4 regions of the Paenibacillus sp. FSL R7-0312 genome follow, and region 1 is predicted to be linked to each of the others. Evidence: predicted binding sites of a transcription regulator. Region 1 holds the regulator's gene; each other region holds the start of a gene.
What was found. Region 1 encodes Rex, which represses fermentation and respiration genes when NADH is low (regulators of the CRP and FNR family bind a similar motif). Its sites were predicted from a motif close to TTGTGAAATATTTCACAA; they were not measured.
Positions count from the first base shown of each region.

Region 2: a site for Rex is predicted at 1,506-1,523, ahead of nirB (nitrite reductase large subunit NirB). Genes of this name have one in related genera too.
Region 3: a site for Rex is predicted at 1,369-1,386, ahead of MKX70_RS04660 (phosphoketolase family protein). Genes of this name have one in related genera too.
Region 4: a site for Rex is predicted at 1,387-1,404, ahead of MKX70_RS25560 (DUF1641 domain-containing protein). Genes of this name have one in related genera too.

Region 1 is NZ_JBBORE010000001.1:4,070,091-4,073,250, forward strand. It holds gene dinG (ATP-dependent DNA helicase DinG) at 1-775, shown strand, start outside; gene MKX70_RS17795 (redox-sensing transcriptional repressor Rex) at 993-1,646, shown strand; gene MKX70_RS17800 (amidohydrolase) at 1,633-2,934, shown strand; gene MKX70_RS17805 (cell wall elongation regulator TseB-like domain-containing protein) at 2,961-3,160, shown strand, end outside.
Region 2 is NZ_JBBORE010000001.1:3,780,328-3,783,487, forward strand. It holds gene ric (iron-sulfur cluster repair di-iron protein) at 1-593, shown strand, start outside; gene MKX70_RS16400 (hypothetical protein) at 738-1,424, shown strand; gene nirB (nitrite reductase large subunit NirB) at 1,627-3,160, shown strand, end outside.
Region 3 is NZ_JBBORE010000001.1:1,109,226-1,112,385, reverse strand. It holds gene MKX70_RS04670 (S-layer homology domain-containing protein) at 1-303, shown strand, start outside; gene MKX70_RS04665 (GntR family transcriptional regulator) at 466-1,188, shown strand; gene MKX70_RS04660 (phosphoketolase family protein) at 1,499-3,160, shown strand, end outside.
Region 4 is NZ_JBBORE010000001.1:5,783,054-5,786,213, reverse strand. It holds gene MKX70_RS25570 (hypothetical protein) at 1-422, shown strand, start outside; gene MKX70_RS25565 (nitroreductase family protein) at 541-1,158, opposite strand; gene MKX70_RS25560 (DUF1641 domain-containing protein) at 1,484-1,921, shown strand; gene MKX70_RS25555 (NAD(P)/FAD-dependent oxidoreductase) at 1,962-3,140, shown strand.

The sequences.
Region 1 (3,160 bases):
CTTGTCTGTGGATAAGTCATTCCAGTTCATGATCGATAATCTCGGTCTTGGTGAGGCTGCAGAGCAGGGACGTCTACAGACAGCTCTGCTTCCGTCACCGTTCAAATACCGTGAGCAGGCACTGCTTGTCATTCCACGTGACTTCCCTAGTGTCAAGGGAAGCATTGGGGATGCCCGCTTTGTGGACACACTGGTTCATTCTCTGGCAGAAACTGCTGTGGCTACCCGCGGGCGGATGCTGGTGCTGTTCACCTCCTACAAGATGCTGCGCCAGGTCTATGATCCGCTGAAAGAAGCCCTGACTTCGCAGGATATCGCGGTGCTTGGACAAGGCGTAGAAGGCGGTAGCCGGAGCAAGCTGATCCGTCGGTTCCAGGACAGCTCGGCGTCAGTCTTGCTGGGGACGAGCAGCTTCTGGGAAGGTGTAGACATTCCCGGGGAAGCTCTGACCTGTCTGGCTATTGTCAGACTGCCGTTCCAGCCGCCCAATCATCCGCTGGCTGAAGCGAAGTCTGAGCTGCTTCAGGCACAGAAGAAGAATCCGTTCATGAAGCTGTCCGTCCCGCAGGCCGTAATCCGCTTCAAGCAAGGCTTCGGGCGGTTGGTCCGCACCGCGCAGGACCGCGGAATCGTTATTGTATATGATACCAGGGTAATCGAATCTTATTATGGGAAGTATTTCCTGTATTCGCTGCCCGGACCCAAGATGGAGCATATGCTGACGGATCAGATCGTTCCGCGGATTGCAGAATGGCTTGAAGATGGCGGGGTTTAATAATCCGTCGCCGGCTGATATTATGTATAAGTAATTATTGTTCTGAAGTCCCGCGCTCCACGGCTCCTGCCTAAACGGGCAGGCCTGGAGCACGGTTCCTATAACCGGCTTAACAGCAGTGAAGCTATGCTATCAAAACTAAGCGTATGCTTACGAAGCAAGTTTTGTGAAGTTGAATCAAGCAGCATATGCTATCAAAACTTTAGGAGGAGAAAACATGAAATCGGATAAAATATCAGAGGCCGTTGTTCGCAGACTCCCAGTGTACCTGCGTTTCCTGAACGATCTCCAAAAACGTGAAATCTCAACAGTTTCTTCTCAGGAGCTGGGACAGAAGCTTGATCTCAACCCCGCCCAGATCCGCAAGGACCTGGCTTATTTTGGTGATTTCGGCAGAAAGGGCATTGGTTATGATGTCTCTTATCTGATTGAGAAGATCCGGCATATTCTGAAGCTGGACCAGCAGATTAATGTAGCTCTGGTAGGTGCAGGTAATCTCGGCCACGCCTTGTCGAATTACAATGCCTACTTGAAGGATACGATGAAGATTACAGCTGTATTTGATGCTTATGAGCCTAAGGTAGGCCAGCAGATCAACTCGCTGACTGTCCAGCCGATGAGTGAGCTGGGGGATACCATCCGTGCACAGGGCATCCGTATTGGGATTATTACCGTTCCGGACAGTGAAGCACAGAACGTTGCTGACATTCTGGTGGATTCGGGCATTGAGGCGATCCTGAATTTTGCCCCTGTAATTCTTAAGACTCCATCCAATATCCGGATTCATGCCGCCGATTTCACTACGGATTTGCAGAGTCTGGCTTATTATTTGCATGACGGAAAGGACGAAGCTGAAGATGAGCAGCAATAAAACCATTATTAAAGACGGCCGTTTTCTGGTTCCTGGCAGCGATAAGCCGGTGCTGAGCGGTTATATGACCATCGAAAATGATCTGATTACTTACATAGGTGAAGCGAAGCCTGTAATTGAAGAGGATGCCGAGGTTATTGACGGTAGCCGGCTGCTGTTCATGCCGGGTCTCGTCAACACCCACGGCCATGCGGCGATGTCGCTGCTGCGCGGCTACGGCGATGATATGGTGCTGCAGGCTTGGCTGCAGGAAAAAATGTGGCCGATGGAAGAGAAATTCACCGGTGAAGATGTATACTGGGGCACCTCACTATCCGTTCTTGAGATGCTGAAGGGCGGCACTACGACCTTCCTCGATATGTATGATCATATGGACCGGGTTGCTGAGGTTACGGAGCAGTCAGGCATCCGTGCAGTACTTATGCGCGGTGTTATTGGCCTGTGTCCGGAAGAGGTGCAGAACCACAAGCTGGCGGAGGCGATTGCTTTTGCCCGGAACTGGCATGGCAAGGCTGACGGCAGAATTACTGCAATGCTCTCGCCCCATGCGCCTTACACCTGTCCTCCGGAGTTTTTCATGAAGTTTGTTCAGGCGGCACATGATCTTGATCTGCCGATGCACACGCATATGTCCGAAACGCGCCATGAAGTGGAGCAGAATGTGGCCGATTACGGCCTGCGTCCGGTCGCGCATCTGGAGAAGCTGGGAATGTTCACCCGGCCGTCCCTGATCGCCCACGGTGTTCATCTGAACGATGAAGAGATTGAGATTCTGGCCCGCCATAATGTTGGCGTATCTCATAATCCCGGCAGCAACCTGAAGCTGGCGAGCGGAGTAGCCCGTGTTCCTGAGCTGCTTAGAGCAGGAGTTAAGGTATCCCTGGGTACGGACGGCGCGGCAAGCAACAACAATCTTGATATGTTTGAGGAAATGCGGCTGGCCGCGCTGATTCATAAAGGCGTAAGCGGTGATCCAACGGCAGTACCTGCTCCTGAGGCGCTGCTCATGGCGACAGAATATGGTGCACATTCGATTTTCCTGAACCAGGTAGGCCGGCTTGCAGCAGGGATGAAGGCTGACTTCATTGCGATTGATATTGATCAGCCGCATTTGCTGCCGCATACCGACCTCTTGTCCCATGCCGTGTATTCGGCTAGTGCCAAGGATGTGGAACATGTCTGGGTCAACGGTAAACAGGTTGTGAAGCACGGACAATGTCTGACACTCGATGAAGAGGCTATCCGCCGCAAAGCGCAGGAAACGTTCGAAGGACTGCTGAAACGGTAATTTAGGTTATTTGGAAAGGAAGCTGCATGTTGAAGAAGAGGAGAAAATGGCTTCCGCTGGGGATTTCCCTGGTTCTGCTCCTTCTGTTCGGACTAAGCCAGTTTTATGCCTACATTATGAAGGATCAGTGGAACGAGCGGAGTGAAGCCAAAGAGATTGCCAGAGCACGGGCTGGCTTAACTGAGGTATCCAAAGCACAGAAATCCGTCTGGGATGAAAATGCGAT
Region 2 (3,160 bases), 290 kb from region 1:
GAGGCGCGAAGCCGCTGGCTGAAGCTGCTGCCGAGAAAGGGCTTGATCCGGAAGCGATGATTCAGGATCTGAACAAGCTGCAGGAAGAGCATCCGGTGCTGGAAGAGGATACAGCCTGGAACGAGGCCTCCTCTGAAGAGCTGGTGAATTATATCGTGAACAAGCATCACCGCTACCTGCGTGAAGAGCTTCCGTTAATCAGCCAGAATGTGACCAAGGTCTTCCGCGTTCATGGCGAGGATTCTCCGCATCTGGGTGAGATGCACCGCCTGTTTAATCTTTTGCGCGAAGATCTGCTTCAGCATACGGCGAAGGAAGAAGAGAGCGAATTCCCTAAAATGCTGGCCTACACACAGAACCCGACTGAAGAAGGCCTATCGGAGCTGCGCGGCCTGCTGCATAATCTTGAAGCTGAGCATGACGGTGCCGGTGAGATCCTCCGCGAGCTCCGCAGGGTAACCAACGATTACACACCGCCTGCGCACGCCTGTACGACTTACCGCCTGACCTATGCACGCCTTGAGGAGCTGGAGGGTATGACCTTTGAGCATGTGCATCTGGAGAATAATATCCTGTTCCTGCGTTATCAATAAAATGTAGTGCTACGGAAAGTCCCTCCGGGGACTTTTTTGTTATAAAGAACGTTAGGTTTAGAGCAGAAATAATTTGAGAACAGGTCTTCTATGCGGTATCCTTAAAGGAGTCAGGGATATTACATAAGAAGGCGGTGCCGTGGAATGTCCACGAAATGGATGGGGCGCTTACTACTGTGCCTTGTTTTTATACTCACAGCCAGCGGCTGCAGCTCGGATCTGGGACCGGGAAATACGGGCGGCAGCACAGGACTATCTTTTTCAATTCTGGTGGGTGAACGTGAAATGGCCGGAACCTCCGGCAGACTGCTTAACGAAGCTTATATTGAAGGTAATTCCATTATAGAACTGCTGAGAAAGAGCGGGATCGTTACTTTTGCAGCAGACGGCTATAGTATTCTTGAGGTCAATAGGGTTGCGCTCAGTCAGGATATGATGTGGGAAGTACAAGTGAACAGCAAGAAGCTTACGGACTGGAACAGTAAAATCGAGGCTGGAGCAGCGATTGTCTTCTCAGCGCAGCCGGCCGCAGCCGGGGCGTTATTTCAACCGGTTATCCTTATGGTGAATGGCGGGAGTGAACAGCCTGAGCTGACACATTCGCATGTGCTGTCCTATACGGAAGATTTGTCAGTGAAGGGACTTATGAAGAACAGCGGAATGATTAAGCTGGCAGAGAATAACAAGACGGTTCTTACCGTAATGGATTACACACCACTCAGCAGTGAGGAGTGGAAACTGAAGGTTAATGACAAAGCGCTGCTGGGAAATGGTGTGGATATGAAGCTCAGACCGCAGGACAAGCTGGAGATATCACTGGTTCTGAGGTAATTACGATAGCGGAATCCGTTTTATCGGATACAAGGATTTCTGTGCCGAGTGCGCAGGGGTCCTTTTTTTGTATTTTACTTTATGTGAAATGTTTCACATTTAATGTGACTGGAATCACAAATGCCGGGGAATTTTGGACAGTATAATTTCAATATCAAGCAAGTTTGTGAAGAAATCTGAGTTTCGAAGGAGGGTTCTACCAGTGACAGCGAACAGAGAAAAGTTAGTGCTGATTGGCAATGGCATGGCGGGTGTAGGCACTATTGAGCAGATTTTAAAGCTGGGCGGGGCTTATGATATCACGATTATCGGCAGTGAGCCGCATCCCAATTACAACCGGATTATGCTGTCCTATGTTCTCGAAGGCAGTAAAACCATTGAAGATATTATTCTGAATGACCGCCAGTGGTATGAAGATAACAATATTACCCTGCATACTGGAACGACTGTGATCCGGATTGATGAACAAACCAGGCAGGTGATTACTGATAACGGACAGGCGGTTCATTACGACAAGGTTATCATTGCTACGGGTTCTAATTCGTTTATATTACCTGTTCCTGGCAGTTTAAAAGACGGGGTAGTCGGCTTCCGTGATATCGCAGATTGCGATGCCATGCTGGCTGCAGCGAAGCAGTACCGCACGGCAGCTGTGATCGGCGGAGGTCTGCTTGGTCTTGAAGCAGCCAAAGGCCTCGTGAATCTGGGGATGGACGTTACCGTTGTGCATCTGCTTGAGGATCTGATGGAACGGCAACTGGACCGTACGGCATCTTCTATGCTGCAGGCGGAGCTTGCGCGTCAAGGTGTGAAATTCGCCATGGGTAAGCAGACGGTCGAATTGACTGGAGAAAAGCGGGTTACGGGGCTGCGCTTCAGTGACGGCAGTGAGTTGCCCGCAGAATTTGTGGTAATGGCAGTCGGAATTAAACCTAATGTTCAGCTTGCCAAGGATAGCGGCATCGAGGTTAACCGCGGGATTGTCGTCAATGACTATCTGCAGACCTCCATGGCTAATGTGTATTCTGTCGGTGAATGTACGGAGCACCGGGGCACCTGCTATGGTCTGGTAGCGCCTCTCTTCGAGCAGGGGATGGTACTGGCCAAGCATTTGTCTGGTGTGCAGACTCCGGGATACGAAGGTTCGGTTGTCGCGACGAAGCTCAAGATTTCCGGTGTTGATGTTTTCTCGGCCGGAGAGTTCACCGAAACAGCGGAGCATACCGTCATATCCGCCAAGGATGAGTGGAAGAGAACCTATAAGAAGATTCTGCTCAAAAACAACATTATTGTCGGCGCGGTTCTGTTCGGTGATGTAACGGAAGCAGCGAGCCTGCAGAAGCTGGTGAAGCAGGGAACAGAAATGACCGATGAGATCTATGGAGAGGTCATGGGCACAGGCTGCTGCGGCGGAGGCGGAGCCAAGAAAGGGCTATCGGTTGAAGCGATGGCCGATGAAGAAATTGTCTGCGGCTGCAACGGGGTAACCAAAAAGGCGATTGTTGATGCCGTTACGGAGAATGGATTCACTACAGTGGATGAGATCAAGGCTTGTACAGGCGCAACCCGCTCATGCGGCGGCTGTAAGCCTGTAGTTGAGCAGATTCTGCAGTTCGTTCTGGGAGATAGCTTCCAGCAAAGCGCCAAGCAGGGGATCTGCAGCTGTACCCCGCTTAGCCGGGATGAGATTGTAGCCGAAATTACGGCTAAAGGCCTCAAAACCACCAAAGAAGTTA
Region 3 (3,160 bases), 3.0 Mb from region 1:
GGCTTTACGGATGGTACTTTCCGGCCAACTCAAGAAATTACGCATCAAGAGATGATTGTTATGCTGGTCAACGCATTGAAAAATGGTGAAATAAGCACAGGTGTAAATAAGTCCGCTAAGGCATCAGTTCCCGGGAATGTACCGGATTGGGCAAAACCTTATTATGTTATTGCCTTGGACCATGGGTTACTGCCGGCAAACGGTCCATTCCAATTCCAGACCGGGAAGAAAACGGAGCGCCAGGAAAGTGCATTGTTACTCTACAATTTGATGAAGGTATTGAAGCTTACGAATGAATTGTAAATTCGGTGAATTGAAATTTTTTAAGCTTCCGCGCTTTATGGAGATCATAAAAAGGCACCTTTAGGGGTGTCTTTTTAATTTCAAGTTTGAACGCCATCATTCTCCCTAATATGATATATTTAATATTGAACTTTAATGCAGGGTCCGACGAAGGAGTACTACATGACACAATTTGTCTACAAGCAAATTATTGATGACCTCAAGATGAAGATTTTTGCGGGACGGTTTGCTGATATGAGATTGCCGGATGAGCGCAGCCTTAGTGAAACGTATCAGGTTAGCCGCAGTACCATTAAACGTGCGCTAACCAAGATGGAGAGTTACGGCATTATTTTCAAGAAACGCGGATCGGGAACCTTTATTAACCCGCTGTACATAAAAAATGATTCGATTTTTAATTACGAAGGCTCTAATCTCGGGGTCTCCGACAACTTTCAAATGCATGGCAAGAAGCCGGAGATCAAGGTACTGAACTTCGAGGTTATCCGGCCCACGGAAGAGCTTCAGCGTGATTTGTTCCTGCAGCCTCATGATTTCGTATATAAGATTGTCCGCCTGCGCCTGTTTGATGAGGAGCCCTTTATGATTGAGACCGGATATATTCCGATTAAAATCGTACAGGATCTCGATATGGCGATTATCGAAGGATCGATCTTTCATTATCTGGAGGAGTCGCGCAATCTGGCGGTTACCAAATCCTTTTTATCTATTTTTGCCGAGCCGTCATTGCCTAATGATCAGGAATTGCTCCACTTGAAGGAGAATGAGCCTGTTGGAATCATGGAAGGGATCTTCTTCCTGGATAACGGGACCCCGTTTGAATTCTCGCATATGCGGTTCCACTACAAATATCTGAAGTTCAATACGTTCGTATCGGTTCAATAAGGGAACAACTGAATAATGTCGCGAAAGGCCGGGATTGTATCCCGGTCTTTTGCGTCTGCTCCCGGAGAAAGAGCCGGCAACGAAGCTAGTGAATTCCGCCCCTGAAAACAAATAACAAATACATACATAATTATAATAATAATGCTTATTTTATAATTAATTAGCTACGAATTTCATACTATGTTCAAAATTTCACAATATTGGACCGTATCAATTGTTAAAAAGATTGAATTTATTAAATGCAGGAGTATGATGTAACTGTAGAAGTGATACATTCAAAATACAAAGAAAAGATTAGGGAGTGGAAGACATGGGATTATCAATCGCACAGGTGGATTATTCTTCTAAAACTTATTTGGCCAAGCTTGACGCCTACTGGCGCGCAACGAACTACATCTCCGTGGGTCAGCTCTATTTGAAGGATAACCCGTTGTTAAGAGAACCTTTGAAGGATGCAGACGTAAAAGTGAAGCCGATCGGACACTGGGGTACCATCCCTGGGCAGAACTTTATCTATGCGCATCTGAACCGCGTAATTACTAAATATGATTTGGATATGTTCTATATTGAAGGTCCGGGCCACGGCGGTCAGGTTATGGTATCGAACTCCTATCTGGACGGAAGCTACACTGAGATCTACCCGCAGATCACTCAAGATATCCCTGGACTGAAGAAATTGTTCAAACAGTTCTCATTCCCGGGTGGAGTTGCTTCCCATGCTGCTCCAGAAACACCAGGATCGATTCATGAAGGCGGCGAACTGGGTTACTCCTTGTCTCACAGTGTGGGTGCAATTCTGGATAATCCGAACCTGATCTCGGCAGTTGTTGTAGGTGATGGCGAAGCGGAAACCGGCCCGCTGGCGGCTTCCTGGTTCTCCAACCGGTTCATTAACCCGATTACAGATGGTGCGGTGCTGCCGATTCTGCATTTGAACGGCTTCAAGATCAGCAACCCGACCATTCTGTCCCGGATGTCCAGAGAAGAGTTAACGGCTTATTTTGCAGGAAATGGCTGGGAACCGTTCTTCGTGGAAGGTGAGAATCCTGATCTGATGCACCCGGAAATGGCTAAGGTTCTGGACACCATCATTGAGAAGATCGCAGCGATTCAGAAGAATGCCCGTGAAAATAACGACACCACACGCCCTGCATGGCCAATGCTGGTCTTCCGTACACCTAAAGGCTGGACTGGTCCGAAAGCGTGGGACGGCGTGCCAAATGAAGGCTCCTTCCGTGCTCATCAGGTGCCGATTCCGGTAGATCAGAAGAATATGAAGCATGCACCCGCATTGCTCGAATGGCTGAACAGCTACAGACCTGAAGAATTATTTGATAAGAACGGCCGTTTGAACGCTGATCTGGCTGAGATCCTGCCTACTGGCGACAGACGTATGGGAATGAACCCTGTAACCAATGCCGGTAACCTGATCAAAGATCTGCACAAGCCGAATTTCCGCAACTATGCGCTGGATAATTCCGTACCAGGTCAAGTGGTTGCGCAAGATATGGCAGTACTGGGCAAATACCTGAAAGAGGTTGTAATGCTCAATGAAGAGAACCGCAACTTCAGAATTTTCGGACCGGATGAAACGATGTCAAACCGTCTGGGACCTGTTTTTGAAGTAACAAAACGCCAATGGATGGATTCCATCCAGGAACCTCAGGATGAATTCCTGGCTCCTTATGGCCGTGTAATTGATTCCCAACTATCCGAGCATCAGGCTGAAGGGTTGCTGGAAGGGTATGTATTAACTGGACGCCACGGTTTCTTTGCAAGCTATGAAGCTTTCCTGCGCGTTGTCGATTCAATGATTACCCAGCACTTCAAATGGCTGCGCAAGGCTACGGATCAGACCTGGCGCGCAGATATCCCATCCTTGAACGTTATTGCCACATCAACCGTGTTCCAGCAGGATCATAACGGTTATACTCACCAGGATCCGGGTCTGCTGGGTCACCTGGCTGATAAG
Region 4 (3,160 bases), 1.7 Mb from region 1:
TCGTCAACGTGATGCAGGACGGGGATTATGTGCTGATTGCGGATGAGGAATGGGTATACCTTGGCGATCTGGGTGATTATTTCTATGATGCCCGGCAGGAGAGTGTGGAGGGCGGAACTGCGCACCGGCGCGGGGTAACCTGGCTGAAGAGTCTGCCCCGTACAGCTGTAAATTCTGCAGTACAAGCACTGCTTGCTTCGGATCAGGAGGTTACCCGCTATTCAGGGGTGCTGCCTGCAGCAAGAATGGATTTGTGGCTTGCAGATTCTTCGGCTGGCGATATGGAGACTGCTCATTCCCCGGCCCGTGTGGATGAAGCCACAATAGCTGAGGCGCTGGCTGTTCTGAAGGCTGCCCTGCACAGTCCCGATGCGGAGCGGCGGGAACGCGCGGCAGCGGCTATACTGCATTATGCCAAATGAACATCAGACTGAAGCTTTATCTTATAAAATCACAGCAAAAAGGTCTTCCGGTTAAGCTGCCGGAAGACCTTTTTGCTGTCAACTATTGAACAGGGACTTTGCTGGACCGGGGGTAGGCTCAGATAAATTCAACGAACTCATTAACCGGCTTGCGGTAGCCGCGCGGTCTAATTTTGTGCTTGTTGTCTTTGCCGATCGTAATCAGCATTACCGGAACGAAGTTGTCGCTGAGCCCGAGAGTAGCTTTCACCGCCTCCGGATCAAAACCGATCATCGGGCAGGTATCCCAGCCCTTGTCTTTGGCAATCAGCATGAACTGCATAGCTGACAAGGAAGCATTGCGGATTGCTTCATCCCGCTGGAAAGCGTCTTTTCCGGTGTAAGAATCATTAATAGACTGAATGGTGCGGTCATAATCCTCTTCGCTCATGGCTCCCAGCATTTTAAGTCCGCTATAGATTTCTGGAGCCTGCTGGTAGGCGTTTTTGTCACCCAGCACAACGATGACAGCCGAGGCGGTGTGGATTTTGTATTGACCGTAAGCACCTTTACGGATTTCTTCCTTCACAGTGTCATCGCTGATGACTTTGTAGTGGGCGTGCTGCAGGTTGAAGGCCGATGGAGCCAGGCGGGCCAGTGAGAACATCTCCTCCAGCTCATTCTGTGGGATTTGCACTCCTTCAACGAAATTCATAGCCGATCTGCGGGACTGAACCAATTCTGAAAAAGTACTCATAAATAATGACCTCCATTGGGATATGTATGTTGGTTAGTAAAAATCAATAGCTGATATTAATAAATAAGCTTACAATAAGTTACTTGCTTAAAATATCACAACTACAAGCGTACGTCAATGATTAAACAACAGTAAATTGTGAATTTTAGTTCAAATAGTCGATAAATTTTGAAAAAGCGAGAAAAGAAGTGATTTTAATCACAAAATAAGGCTATAAAGCCAAAAACATTGTGACATTTATTACAACCGGAATGTTATAATAGTCACATAGTTTCAGTGGATGAATACTTTTAAGCAGCAATGCCATTGTAAAGGAGACTTCGATATGTCAGAAACCATTACCCAAACCCCTTTGGAACAAGAAATACCCGCAGCAGGCCTTCCCCAAGAGGATTTGCTGAATCAGCTTCTGAAGCCGGAAGTTCAGGAATCCCTGATTCTTCTGGTGGAGCAGCTGCCGCAGATTACCCAACTGGTGAATGTATTAACCAAATCGGTCGATTTCGTACAGTCGGTTGCAACGGATGAAGTATTGAAAAATGATACGGTAGGCGCAATCAAAGAGATGGCGGGTCCTGTGGTAGGCTCTGTCAAGAATCTGGCGGCTACGGTTATTGAAGCGAAAGACCGCGCGGATGCAAGCAGTGAAACCATCAGCCTGTTTGGCATGATGAAAATGATCAAGGACCCGCAGGTACAAAACGTGCTCCGTTTCATGAATGCATACCTGCAGGTCAGCGGCGAACGCCAATCCGGTAAGTAATTATTGTTCAATTCTTAATCGTAGGGATGGAGGAAATATGATGTCAAAACACATAGTTATTCTAGGTGCAGGTTACGGCGGCTTATTGAGTGCGCTAACCGTGCGCAAATACATGAGCAAAGCTGAAGCCAGAGTTACAGTGGTTAATCAGTATCCAACACACCAGATCATAACCGAGCTACACCGCCTTGCAGCAGGTAGTGCTTCGGAACAGGCGGTTGCCATGCCACTTGCGAAGCTGTTCGCCGGTAAGGATATCGATCTGAAGATTGCCAAGGTTAATTCGTTCTCGGTAGAGAACAAGCAGATCGTCCTCTCAGATGGTGTAATGCTGACTTATGATGCTCTCGTTGTCGGTCTGGGCAGCACGACGGCTTATTTCGGCATTCCGGGACTTGAACAGTACAGCATGGTGCTGAAATCGGCGGCGGATGCACTGCGGATTCACGGACATATTGAAGACCGGATTCGTGAATATGCCAAAAGCGGCAACGCGGCCGATGCAACCATCCTGATCGGCGGGGGCGGCTTGACAGGTGTTGAGCTTGTAGGTGAAATTGCCGATGTATTGCCCAAGCTGACTAAGAAATATGGAGTGAACCCGGCTGAAATCCAGCTGCTGCTCGTAGAAGCCGGACCGAAGATTCTTCCGGTCCTGCCGGATCATCTGATTGAGCGCGCTACAACCAGCCTCGAGAAACGCGGAGTTCAGTTCCTGACTGGTCTTCCCGTTACGAATGTAGCAGGCAATACCATTGATCTGAAGGACGGCCGCCAGATTGTGGCGAATACCTTCGTCTGGACCGGCGGCGTGCAGGGCAACCCGCTGATCGGTGAGTCCGGGCTTGAAGTGAACCGCGGCCGCGCAACCGTGAATGAGTTCCTGCAATCCACTTCACACCAGAATGTATTTGTAGCCGGTGACAGTGCGGTTGTGTTCGCACCGGACGGCCGTCCGTATCCGCCAACGGCACAAATTGCCTGGCAGATGGGTGAACTGATCGGTTATAACCTTTACGCTTACCTGAATGACAAAGCCTCCGAGACCTTCAGTCCGGTGAATTCCGGGACACTTGCCAGTCTGGGACGCAGAGACGGAGTAGCGATTGTCGGCGGCAATTCCACACCGCTGAAGGGTCTGCCGGCAACGCTGATGAAGGAAGCAAGCAATATCCGGTATTTAACCCATATTCACGGGTTATTCAGTCTGGCCTATTAATTCTCTCCTAACCATCTATA